One region of the Dermacoccus sp. CCH2-D9 genome, then DNA from elsewhere that is predicted to be linked to it. Evidence: riboswitches for the same ligand, from Rfam matches in the RefSeq annotation. Region 1 holds a riboswitch; the other holds the start of a gene.
The links. Region 1 has a riboswitch for thiamine pyrophosphate ahead of AX669_RS12835 (MFS transporter). Riboswitches for the same ligand answer to the same signal wherever they lie in the genome.
Positions count from the first base shown of each region.

Region 2: it holds a riboswitch for thiamine pyrophosphate, as region 1 does, so the genes downstream of both, AX669_RS00070 (thiamine ABC transporter substrate binding subunit) here and AX669_RS12835 (MFS transporter) in region 1, are expected to answer to the same signal.

Region 1 is NZ_LSJT01000004.1:10,014-15,920, reverse strand. Features, by position in the region: gene AX669_RS14025 (M15 family metallopeptidase) at 1-74, shown strand, start outside; gene AX669_RS00265 (hypothetical protein) at 288-917, opposite strand; gene AX669_RS12835 (MFS transporter) at 1,007-2,284, opposite strand; TPP riboswitch at 2,329-2,434, opposite strand; gene AX669_RS00260 (hypothetical protein) at 2,547-2,924, shown strand; gene dxs (1-deoxy-D-xylulose-5-phosphate synthase) at 3,097-5,133, shown strand; gene AX669_RS00250 (phosphotransferase family protein) at 5,147-5,907, shown strand, end outside.
Region 2 is NZ_LSJT01000002.1:15,877-21,783, reverse strand. Features, by position in the region: gene AX669_RS00090 (DUF4921 family protein) at 1-545, opposite strand, end outside; gene AX669_RS00085 (circularly permuted type 2 ATP-grasp protein) at 725-2,254, opposite strand; gene AX669_RS12825 (DUF72 domain-containing protein) at 2,265-2,537, opposite strand; gene AX669_RS00075 (DUF4235 domain-containing protein) at 2,851-3,186, opposite strand; TPP riboswitch at 3,457-3,565, shown strand; gene AX669_RS00070 (thiamine ABC transporter substrate binding subunit) at 3,621-4,715, shown strand; gene AX669_RS00065 (iron ABC transporter permease) at 4,726-5,907, shown strand, end outside.

The sequences.
Region 1 (5,907 bases):
GATTCGACCGCCCCGACTACATGGATCGGCGCGGGTCCAACCCCGAGTGGTGGCACTACAACTTCGTCGGGTGACGGAGGTTGCAACCGCTGGGTGAACCGCGCCGGCCATCAGTTGCTCGACGATTACGCGTCTGCTCGAAGAATGTGCCGCACATTCGTCGTGCAGGTGCGTGATGGTCGAGCGGCTCTCGGGGCGGGTGGCGGTTGCCGTCAGTCGACACGCGTCGGCCGCCAGCACCCGTGGGGTACCGGCGGCCGAGATGATGCGTGTGAGGCTGGCCGTAATCAGCCGTGCGGCGTGAGCGTCATGTTGATCGTGTTGCCGGGGCCGGCCACCTGGCTGTTGACGAGGCTCGTCGACAGGCCGCAGTTGGCGAAGTTGGGGATGGTGAACGTGCCCGAGAGGTTGATCGGGTCGAACAAGCCACCCTGCTTGCCCGTCACGGTCAGCGTGATGGGGCTGCTCGTGCGGCAGTTCTTGCCGACGAGGTTGATGAGGCCCTTACCCGTGGCCGAGACATCCTTGATGTGGAGGTTGACCTTCTGGGTCTGCACGATCTTGTGCGTGTTCGGGTCGATCGTTCCGACGGCCTTGCCGACGGGTTCCTGCGAGATCGTCGCGATGGCGATCTGCAGCTTGCCGAGCTTCACCGGCATCTTGAAGTCCTTGAGCATGATGTCGGAGCTCAGGTCGCCCTTCTCGACGTGGAGGGTGGAGAAGGTGAAGCCGGTCGTCGTCGAGGACTGCCCGGACTTCTTGATCGTCGTCGTCGCCGACGTGTCGTAGCCGAGGTTCCAGATGGTGTCCTTCGTGTCGCTCGTCGCGGCCTGCGCGCCGGGCGCAGCCATCGTGACGGTGCCGGCCACGGCGGTGGCGACGAGGGCGATCTTGGCGGTACGGCGTGTGGTGAACATGCTCATCCTTCGATAGTCGATGTGAACCGAGTCACGACGTTAGCAAGATCATCACGGCGTCGCCACCGGTTCGAGCTGATTTCACCCACTCAACTTACTTTTTCGTAACCACGAAGGTTACTTCCGCGTATCCACGCGGGGGCAAGGGTGACGAGGAGTCCCGCGACGCACAGCACGAGCGGGACGGCGGCCGAACGGCCGAGCCACTGCGTCACGGTGGGCAGCCAGAACGGGTACAGGCCGGGCAGCACGATCGACGCCGAATAGACGCTGCCGTAACCGCGCGAACGTCGCGACTCGGGGAAGTGTTCGGCGAGGTAGGCGCCGACCGGACCGTAGGCGGAGACGGTGACGATCTGGACGGCCGCGGCGGCGATCGTCGTGGCGACGACGCTGCCCGATGACGCGGCATGCATTGCCACGAGATAGGCGGCGGGGGCGGAGATGCAGGCCAGTGCTCCGAACGCCATGAAGAAGCGTGAACGGCCCACACGCGTCGAGACGACACCCGCCGCGGCCATCGTCGGCGCACTGACGGCCGTCGCGACGAGCATGACGAGCCCGACGTCACGGGGGGAGAAGTGCGGGCGCAGCGAACTCGTCAGCGCCGAGACCCCCATCATCGTGAACAACCACAACCCCGTCATGAGGGTGAACAATGCGGCCACGACACGGCCCGTCACGCGCTCTTCCTCGTCGTCGGTCGCGTCGTGCGCGGCGGGATCGCGCTTGTCGGATTCGTGGGGAGAGTGGCTGTGACCTGCCGGCCCGGCGTGCGCCGACCTCGCGGTGAGGGCCAGGATCAACGGCAGGAGTGCGCCGACGACGAACAGCAGGCGCCACCCCCACGTGGTGTACGCGCCGCCGAGTGAGGCCGTCAGCATCATCGTGGCGGCGGCGATGGTGGCGTTCGCGAGGGGTGACATCGCCATGACGAGGCCGCTCAGGTGGCCGCGTCGTTGCGGCTCTGTGAGCGCGAGGGCGCGGGGGATGGCCGCGGAGTACTGCCCGCCGAGGAAGAATCCGGCGGCGAAGCGCAACGCCAGGAGAGCGGCCACGGCCCACGTCGAGGTGTGCAGCGGGAGCGTCACCATGAGGCCGGTGCACACGCTCAGGCCGAGCAATGCGCCGCGTGACACGCGGGCTCGTCCGCGACGATCGGCCAGGGTGCCGAGGATGAACGCGCCGAGGGGGCGGCCCAGGAGTGTCGCGGCGAAGACGAGGCCGTCGGGAATCGTCGAACTCGTCGACAGCACCCCACCGAGCGCAATGACGGGCAGGAAGATGTCGAACTGGTCGACGAAATTTCCGACGAGGGCGCTGCGGCGGGCCTCGCGCCGTTCTGGGGTGGCGGCGGCCGGCGTCAGGCGCGGCGCATCGTCGTGGGCAGGGGAAGGGGCAGGCGTCAGGGTAGCCAGGATCGAACACTCCCTACGGCGGCATGAACCGCATCAGGTTGGACGGTCGGCATGGCGATGCCCTCTCAGCCCGCGCCTCGGGCTCCCGTGTGACGGGCTCAGCATGCCACAGAGCACCCGGCTTCGGGGGCGTGTCTCGCGCCGGTCTGCGGGTCTCGTGGGGCGGTCATAGAATAGAACACGTGTTCGAACAATGGGGTACGCTGGGGTCATGTCGGACGAGGTGAACACCGGCCCTCCGGGCTGGCCGAGAGGTGTGCCGCCGCCGGGTGCACCGGGGTGGCAGGAGGCGGCGACGCAGTGGCTGCTCGATCAGTGCCCCTCGGATTTTCGGGCCTACGACGCATGGCGCCGTCACCCGGTGGCGCTCGCTTGGGTGGCGACGTGGCATGTCGACGCTCAACTCGGCGCGATGCGCGAGTCATATCGCCGCATCCGCGTCGACCTCGCTGACGAGCTGCCACCGCGCGCGGTGCCGCAGGTGATGGAGCACCTGTCCGCGGAGGGGCTGCGGTTGCGTGCCACGGCGCGCGCCGTCCGTCTCGTGCACGAGGCGATGCGCGGCAAGACGTTCGTCCCTCGGCTGTGATGCGCCGGCGTTCGGGGCGGGTGCGTGGGCGGGCCGAGTCCCGGCTTCTGATCTCCGACGGCGCTACCGGCTCCGACGGGGGCGCGACGGGAGGGTGCCCCCGCCCGCATGGCGGCTGCGCGGTCGACGACCTAGACTCAGGAGACTGCACTTTCGAAAGGCTGAGTGAGACGTGACGCTGCTGGAAACCATCTCGGGTCCGGACGATCTCAAGCGAATCCCCGCCGAGGAGCTCGACGCGCTCGCCGCCGAGATCCGTCAGTTCCTCGTCGAATCCGTCTCCAAGACGGGTGGGCATCTGGGCCCCAACCTGGGTGTCGTCGAATTGAGCATCGCGATGCACCGTGTCTTCGACTCGCCGAAGGACACGTTCGTCTTCGACACCGGCCACCAGAGCTACGTCCACAAACTGCTCACCGGCCGCCATGACTTCAGCAAGCTCAAGAAATCCGGCGGCCTGTCGGGTTACCCGAGCCGCGAGGAGTCCGAGCACGACGTCGTCGAGAACTCGCACGCCTCGACGTCGCTGAGCTGGGCCGAGGGCATCGCCAAGGCGCGCCGCCTCAAGGGTGAGAGCGACCGTCACACCGTCGCCGTCATCGGTGACGGCGCCCTGACCGGCGGCATGGCGTGGGAGGCACTCAACAACATCTCCGCCGACGCCGACCTGCCGCTCGTCATCGTCCTCAACGACAACGAGCGCTCCTATGCCCCGACGATCGGCGGGATGGCGCACCACCTCGCGACGATGCGCACGATGCACACCTACGACCAGGTGCTCGACTGGGGCAAGAACCGCCTGCAGGCGACGCCGAAGGTCGGGACGAAGATGTACGAGGCGCTGCACGGCGTGAAGCGTGGTCTCAAGGACATCGTCTACCCCGACACGGGCGTCTTCGAGAGCCTCGGCATCAAGTACCTCGGCCCGATCGACGGGCATGACGAGGCGGCTGTCGAGGCCGCGCTGCGCCGCGCTCGCGACTACGGCCGGCCGACCCTCGTGCACGTCATCACGCAGAAGGGCCGCGGCTACGAGCCCGCGTTCTCCGACGAGGCCGACCAGTGGCACGGCATCGGCAAGTTCAACCCCGAGACGGGCCTGCCGTTCGAGGTGAGTGGCCGCATCTGGACCGACGAGTTCAGCGACGAGATGGTCGCCCTCGGCGCCGAGCGCGACGACATCGTCGCCATCACGGCTGCCATGCTCATCCCCGTCGGGCTCGACGGGTTCGCGAAGAAGTACCCCGAGCGCGTGTTCGACGTCGGCATCGCCGAGCAGCACGCCGTCACGATGGCGTCCGGGTTGTCGTACGGCGGCCTGCACCCCGTCGTCGCCGTCTACGCGACGTTCCTCAACCGCGCGTTCGACCAGCTGCTCATGGACACCGCACTGCACCGTCAGGGCGTGACGTTCGTGCTCGACCGTGCCGGCGTCACCGGCTCCGACGGCGCCTCGCACAACGGCATGTGGGACATGTCGATCTGCTCGATCGTGCCCGGCCTGCACCTCGCCGCCCCGCGCGACGGCGCACAGGTGCGCGAACTGCTGCGCGAGGCCGTCGACATCGACGACGCGCCGAGCGTCATCCGCTTCCCCAAGGGCGACGTCGCCGACCCGCTCGTCGCCGAGCGACGTCTCGGTCGCCTCGACGTCATGCGTGAACCCGACGGCGGCGACGGCGTGGACGTGCTGGTCGTCGGTGTCGGGTCGATGGTCTCGACGGCACTCGGCGTCGCCGATCTGCTCACCGATCAGGGCCGTCGCGTCCAGGTCGTCGACCCGCGCTGGACCTACCCGGTGGCCGACGAACTCGTCGACCTCGCCCGCGCCGCGGGCCGGGTCGTCGTCATCGAGGACAACCTCGTCGAGGCGGGCGTCGGCAGCGCCGTCGCGCGACGCCTGCGTGAAGCCGGTGTGCGCACGCCGCTCGACACGTTCGGCATTCCCAAGGAGTTCCTCGTCCACGCCTCGCGCGGCGAGGTGCTCGCGACCGTGGGGCTGACGGCCGCCGACATCGTCGACGCTCTCGGGCGCGACGACGCAGCACTCACGCGCGCCGATGCGTACGACGGTGGTGCACACGCGCCTGACGGCGGTGCAAGCACCCGCGACGGTGACGCAGGCACGCCGGCCGCGGGACGTGATGCCGGTGCGACGGGTGATCTCGGGGACGCCATGCCGGTCGCCGCTCACGCCGACATCGACTGAGCGGTCGAACGACGTGGTGAAGTCACCCGATCTTCCTGTTCTCCCCGGCTCTGATCAGGTCGCGCCCGCGAGCGCGATCTGGAGCAGTGAGACGTGGCGCTGGGAGGCCGTGCGCTGGATGGACACGGCCCTCGCGCGGCGCGGTCTCGAACGTGTGCCGACGACGCCGTTGCAGCCGCGGGTGCGTCCCTGGTCGACGGTGCTCGTCGCCGAGACGACCGATCAAGGGCGCGTGTGGTTCAAGGCGACGAGCCCGGAGATGAGCCCCGAGGCCGCCATCCTGCGCGCGTTGCGTTCCGTCACGCCCGACGCGGTTCCGGTCGTGTGGGCCGACGACCCCGAGCGCGGCTGGCTGCTCATGCCCGATCAGGGCCCGGTGCTGCGTGACGTCCAGCGTGACGACGACGCCGTCAGCCTCATGTCGTCCGTGGTGCGACGCTACGCGCGACTGCAACGCTCGTCGACGCGGGTCCTCGATCAACTGCGCGACGCGGGCGTGCCCGACATGTCGCCGCGCGAATCTGCTCGCCGGTGGCAACGCCTTGGGCTCAAACCCGACACGACACGTGAGGTGCGCCGCGCCGCGCAGCGGCTCGACGCCGTCGGGTTGCCGCTGACCATTCAGCACGACGACCTGCACGCTGGCAACGTCTTTGCCGACGGCACCTCGGCGGGCGCTCACGACGCGCGCATCTTCGACTGGGGCGACGCGAGCGTCGGCAACCCGCTGTGCTCGCTGCTCGTCCCGCTCGAGCGCATCGGCCAGGGCCTCGA
Region 2 (5,907 bases), on a different contig from region 1:
GCGAAGAAATCGCCTGCAGCGTCGAGGAGTTCGGCGTCCGTGGCGACCTCGGCGCGCTTGCCGAGACGCACCCGCGCGAGGCGCAGCAGGTGTTCGCGCCCTCCGTCAGCAGCCTCGTAGGCGCGGCGGCGGGCCTCGATCGCGTCGTCGAACGTGTAGCCGTGGTTGGCCTGCCAGTAGTCGACCGACATGATCTCGAACAGGTTCGGGATGCGGCGGAACTCGGCGACCTGCGACGTCACCTCGGCCGGCGTCAGACCACGCAGTCGGACGAAGCGCGGCGCCTCGGCGGAACCTGCGGCGAGGACGGAGCGCACCTTCTCCGGTGGCGTCTCGAGGTAGCGCTCGGAGCAGAACGCGCAGGACGACGTGAAGTCCTGCGCCACGAGGTCTTTGACATCAGCAGGGACGAGCCCGAGGGGACGGTCGCCGCGGCCGGGCACCGTCCACACCTTCGTACCGCTCAGCGGGTTGACCTGCTTCGTCGTGCCGTCCGCCATCGAGCGGATGAACTCGGTCGGCTGCTGGCTGGCGTCGCGCGTCATGACTCCAGTCTCACCCACGGCGCCGCGCCCCGTCTCCTCTGCGTGCAAGTGCACCTGGGTGCACTTGCACGCAGAGGCGTGGGGCTGCGCGACCGGGCGTAACTCTGCGCACGGTGGCGCGGCCCGTCGACGATCGCGTCAGGGCGCTTCGAGTGTCGCACCGGGCCGCGATGCGGGCGTCAGCGCTGGATCCAGGTGTCCTTCGCGCCGCCGCCGGCCGAGACGTTGACGATCATCGTGCCCGCTGGGGCGACGCGCGTCATCGCTCCCGGTGTCGTGACGGCGACGGTGCGCGAGACGTCCTGCTCGTCCGGGCGCTGCAGCACGAACGCGCGCAGGTCGACGTGGCTCGGCGCGAACGAGCCGTCGACGAGCGTCGGCAGGGTCGACAACGGCACGATGTCCTGCGCGACGAAGCGCTCAGGCGTCTCACGGATCTCCCGACGGCGCGTCTCCAGCTCGTCGGCCGAGCACTCCGGGCCGACGGTGATTCCGCTGCCGCCGTAGCCGTCGATCGGCTTGACGACGAGTTCGTCGAGGCGATCGAGCACCTCCTCGCGGTGGTCCTCGCGGGCGCACAGCAGCGTCGGCACCTGCGCGAGCAGCGGCTTCTCGCCGAGGTAGAAATCGATGATGTCGGGCACGAGCGCGTACGTCGCCTTGTCGTCGGCGAGGCCGTTGCCGGGCGCATTGACGATGGCGACCGCGCCCGCCGCGAGCACGTCACGCAGCGCGTCGCCGAGCGGACGACCGTCCGCGCCCTTCGCTTCGAACAGCTCGGTCTCACCCATGCGCGGGTTGAGCAGGTGCACGCGGTGACGTTCGCCGCCGTCGAGGCGCCACAGCTTGCCGTCGTCGACGACGAGGGCGTCTGCCGTCACGATGGCGGCGCCGACCTGGCCGCTCACGAGGTTCTGCTCGTACCAGGTCGTGTCCGTCGGGCCGGGGGAGACCATGCACAGGCCGATCTCGCCCTCGGCAACGCCACCGTCGACGAGTCTTGCGCTTGCGATGAGCGACTCGTGCAGCAGCCCGTACGTCCGGGTCGGGTGCTCGAGCGTCTCCGCGGGCGGCAGGATCTCGGCGAAGTGGTTCTCGAGCACCTCACGGTTGATGTGCGTCATGCCCAGCCCGCCGGGCATGCGCAGGTTGTCCTCGAGCACCATCCACTCGCCGGACGCGGGCGAGACGAGGTCGAGGCCGCAGATGCCGGCGCGGACGAAGTCGGCGGGCACCCGCTGGCCGTCCTTGGACCAGCCGGGCGAGCGACGCAGCATGTCGGCGTCGACGCGGCCCGCCTTGATGATCTCGCCGGGGCCGTAGACGTCGCGCAGGAAGAGTTCGAGCGCACGGACGCGCTGCTCGGCGCCGGCGCTGAGCTCGGCCCAGCGCTCGGCCGAGATGATGCGCGGCACGATGTCGATCGGGTACGGGCGGTTGCCGTCCTCGGAGTTGATCGTCACGCCGAGCTCGGTCAGGCCCTTGCCGGCCGCTTCGAGGCGGCGCGACACCTCGTCGGGCCCGAGCGTCTCGATGCGCTCGATGACGGCCGCGTAGTCGGGGCGCAGCTCCGCATCGTCGGTGACGGATTCGTCGTGCACGCCCGGGGTCTCGGGTTCGTGCTCGCGGTATTCGCTGAACGCCTCGGGGACGATCTCGCCCTCTGCGCCCTCGTCGTTCGTCGGGTTCGTGCCCTGTGCCGTGGTCATGGGGACGACGTTACGGCAGACGGCTCACGTGCGCTCGCGCACGAAGCGGGACGTGCGTGAGGCCCTTGGGGGCCTTGACGGTAATGCGGAACCCGTCGGGTAGGCGGCGGCGCCAATCCTCGAAGGTCGTGAGTGACGGCCAGCGGTAGTAGCTGGCGTTGAGTGCGACAGTGTCGAAGAGGTTCGCCGCGTAGTACTCGAGGCGCACGCGGTCGGCGACGCCTGCGGGGTAGACGGTGCCTCTCCAGGAGGCGTATGTCCGGCCTGACGTGCCGAGGCGCAGTTCTGCACGGGTGGTCGTGCTCGTGGCGTCAGCATGCCACCGGAGCGCGGCGTGACGTTCGGCCGGGACGTGAATGTGGACGAGATTCGCCGAGGCGGGCGTGAATCGCGGATGTGGACGGAATTCGCCGGTGTGGAGAAATTCGCAGAACGGTCAGTGATGCGTCGGCCCGAGACACGCGAGGAGGGCCAGGCAGAACCTGACCCTCCAAGCGAACAGCTCCATGCGCAACATGGACGCCCCCGTGTCTGCTGCACCGAGCGTGGGAGCCGAGTTCGCGAGGCTCCCACGCCGGAAAGCGGACGAGGGGGAATTACTTCATGACGACGACGGGCGCCTGGCTCTTGCCCTTCTGGGCTTCCTTGGCTTCTTCTTCGGCGCGCTTGACGAGGGCCTGCGGCGGGTGGCCGGCGGACTTGGTGAAGTAGTCGGCGGCGCGGCGTTCGGCGTACATCTTCGCGGCGGCGAGTGCGCCGGTGGAGATGGCGGCGTAGATCGCGGCTTCGATGATGCTGGCGTTCGGGTCCTTCGCGCTGCGCGGGCTCTTGCCGGTCGTCATCTTCCACGTCTTGGTGGCGGTGGTCGTCGCGATCTTGCTGGCGACGATGCCGGCGCCCATGCTCAGCACCTTCCACACGAGGTTGCCCATGGTGTTTCCCCTTACGTGTCGTCGGCCGTCGTGAGGCGTCGTCGAGCCTCGGGCCGTTGATGTCTTGGGTCCATCCTCGCGCGTGCATGTGTCGCTGCGCCAGTCGGCATGGTCATCAGCCCGGTCTGACGGGGGTGGGCGTCGTGGCGGCCGGCTCGTGCACGGGGGATCCGGCGTCGGCGTGAGGTGCGCACGAGCCGGCAGCGGGGATGCCGGAGTGCGAAGCGGGCCGAAGCGTGTCGTCCGTCGGTGGTCGGTGCTAATCTCACGCTCGAACGACAGGGGAGCGCAGTGTGCGCTGAGATCGTGCCGCACCCGGCACCAAACCCTCGAACCTGACCCGGTTAGCACCGGCGGAGGAAGTCGAGTTCTCACTCGTCGCGCGTACGTGCGGGCGACGACGTCCCTCACTGGCCGTGAGGAGGAACGTTCACATGATGTCTCGTGGTGGCCGCGCCGTGCTGGCGCTCGCGTGCGTGGGTGCGCTGGCGGCGTGCAGCGTCGACAACAACTCGTCGGTGTCGAAGTCGAGTTCGGCGAGCGGCTCGGGTGCGTCGGGTTCGGGCGCGTCGAAGACGGTCACGTTGGTGACGCACGAGTCGTGGGCGCCCGACAAGAACGTCATGGCCGAGTTCACGAAGCAGACGGGCTACACCGTCAAGGTCGTGAAGTCCGGTGACGCCGGTGAGCTCGCGAACAAGCTCGTGCTGAGCAAGAACAACCCGCTCGGTGACGTCGTGTTCGGCATCGACAACACGTTCGCCTCGCGTGTCGCGACGAACGACGTCCTCGAGCCGTACAGCCCGAAGGGCGCGCCTGCGTCGGCGTCGAAGTACGAGCTGCCGGACGGCCAGGGCAAGGGGCAGCTGTCGCCGATCGACACCGCGTCGGTGTGCGTCAACGTCGACGACGCGTGGTTCACGAAGAACCACAAGACGAAGCCCGCGTCGTTCGACGACCTCGTCAAGCCCGAGTACAAGAACCTCATGGTCGCGCCGGGCGCGTCGTCGAGCTCGCCGGGCATGGCGTTCTTCCTCGCGACCGTCGGCCACTACGGCCAGGACGGCTGGGAGGCGTACTGGAAGAAGCTCATGGCGAACGGGCTCAAGCTGACGTCGGGCTGGAGCGACGCGTACGAGGTCGACTTCACCGGCAGCGGCAAGGGCAAGCGTCCGATCGTCGTCAGTTACGACAGCTCGCCGGCGTTCACCGTCGACAAGGCGAGCACGTCGACGACGTCGGCGCTGCTCGACACGTGCTTCCGATCGACCGAGTACGCCGGTGTGCTCAAGGGGGCGAAGAACCCCGACGGCGCGAAGGCACTCATCGACTTCATGAACGGTGCGAGCTTCCAGAAGTCGCTGCCCGACTCGATGTACGTCTTCCCCGTCGACTCGAACGTCGAACTGCTCAAGGCGTGGGCGGCGAACGCGAAGCAGCCGACGAAGCCGATCGAGGTGTCGCCCGCCGACATCGACAAGAACCGTTCCGAATGGCTGACGAAGTGGAAGGACGTCACGTCCAAGTGACGCCCGAGCGATGAACGGCACCCGTGATGGTCTGCGTCGCGGCGCACGAGCCCGGGGCGCTCGCGCGCCGTTCGTCATGGCCGCGCTTGCCGTCGTCCCGCTCGTGTTCCTCGCGATCTTCTTCGCGTGGCCCGTCGCAGCGATGGCGGTGCGTGGGCTCGCGCCGGGTGGGCACGTCGATCTGGGCGGATTCACGGACGTCCTGACGCGCCCGCGCATCCTGCGCGTGCTGTGGTTCACCGTGTGGATGGCGGCGCTCGCGACGGCGTGCTCGGTGCTGCTCGGTGTGCCCGTCGCGCACGCTCTGTATCGGCTGCGCGTGCCGGGGGCGGGGGTGTGGCGCGCGCTCGTCGTCCTACCGTTCGTCATGCCGACGGTCGTCGTCGGCGTCGCGTTCCGGTCGCTGTTCGCCGACGGCGGCCCGCTTGCCTGGTTGGGCTGGGACGGCTCGTGGCAGCCGGTGCTGCTCGCGATGGTGTTCTTCAACGTGTCCGTCGTCGTGCGCACCGTCGGGCCGATGTGGGCGTCGCTCGACCCGCGCACGGCGGAGTCGGCGGCGGCACTCGGGGCATCACCGCGGGAGGTCTTCCGGACGGTGACGTGGCCGCAGCTGCGCCCCGCCGTCGTCAGCGCCGCGAGCGTCGTGTTTCTGTTCTGCTCGACGGCGTTCGGCATCGTCCTCATGCTCGGTGGCCTGCGCTACTCGACGCTCGAGACGGAGATCTACTCCCTCACCGTCGAATTCCTCGACCTGCGAGCCGCGGCGGTGCTGTCGGTGACGCAGTTCGTCCTCGTCGCGGCGCTGCTCGTCGTCAGCGAACGCTCGCGCATCGGGCGTCATGACGAGCGGGTGCGACGCGGCGTGACGCAGCAGACGGCGCTGCGACGTCCTGGGCGCGGTGACGTGGCTGCCCTGACGCTCACCGCCGCCGTCGGGGCGCTCATCCTGGCGCCGCTGGTGACGCTGCTCGTGCGCTCGCTGCGTTCCGATGGCGGCTGGACCGTGCAGCACTATCGCGGATTGGGTGACCTCGGGGTCGTCGGTGCGCTCTCGCAGAGCTGGCGCATCGCGATCGACGCTGCGTTGCTCGCGCTCGTGCTGGGGGTGTGCGTCAGCGTCGTCGTGTCGTGGCGCGCGGCGAGCCCGACGGGGCGGCGTGTCGTCCGGCTGCTCGACGCGGCGTTCATGCTG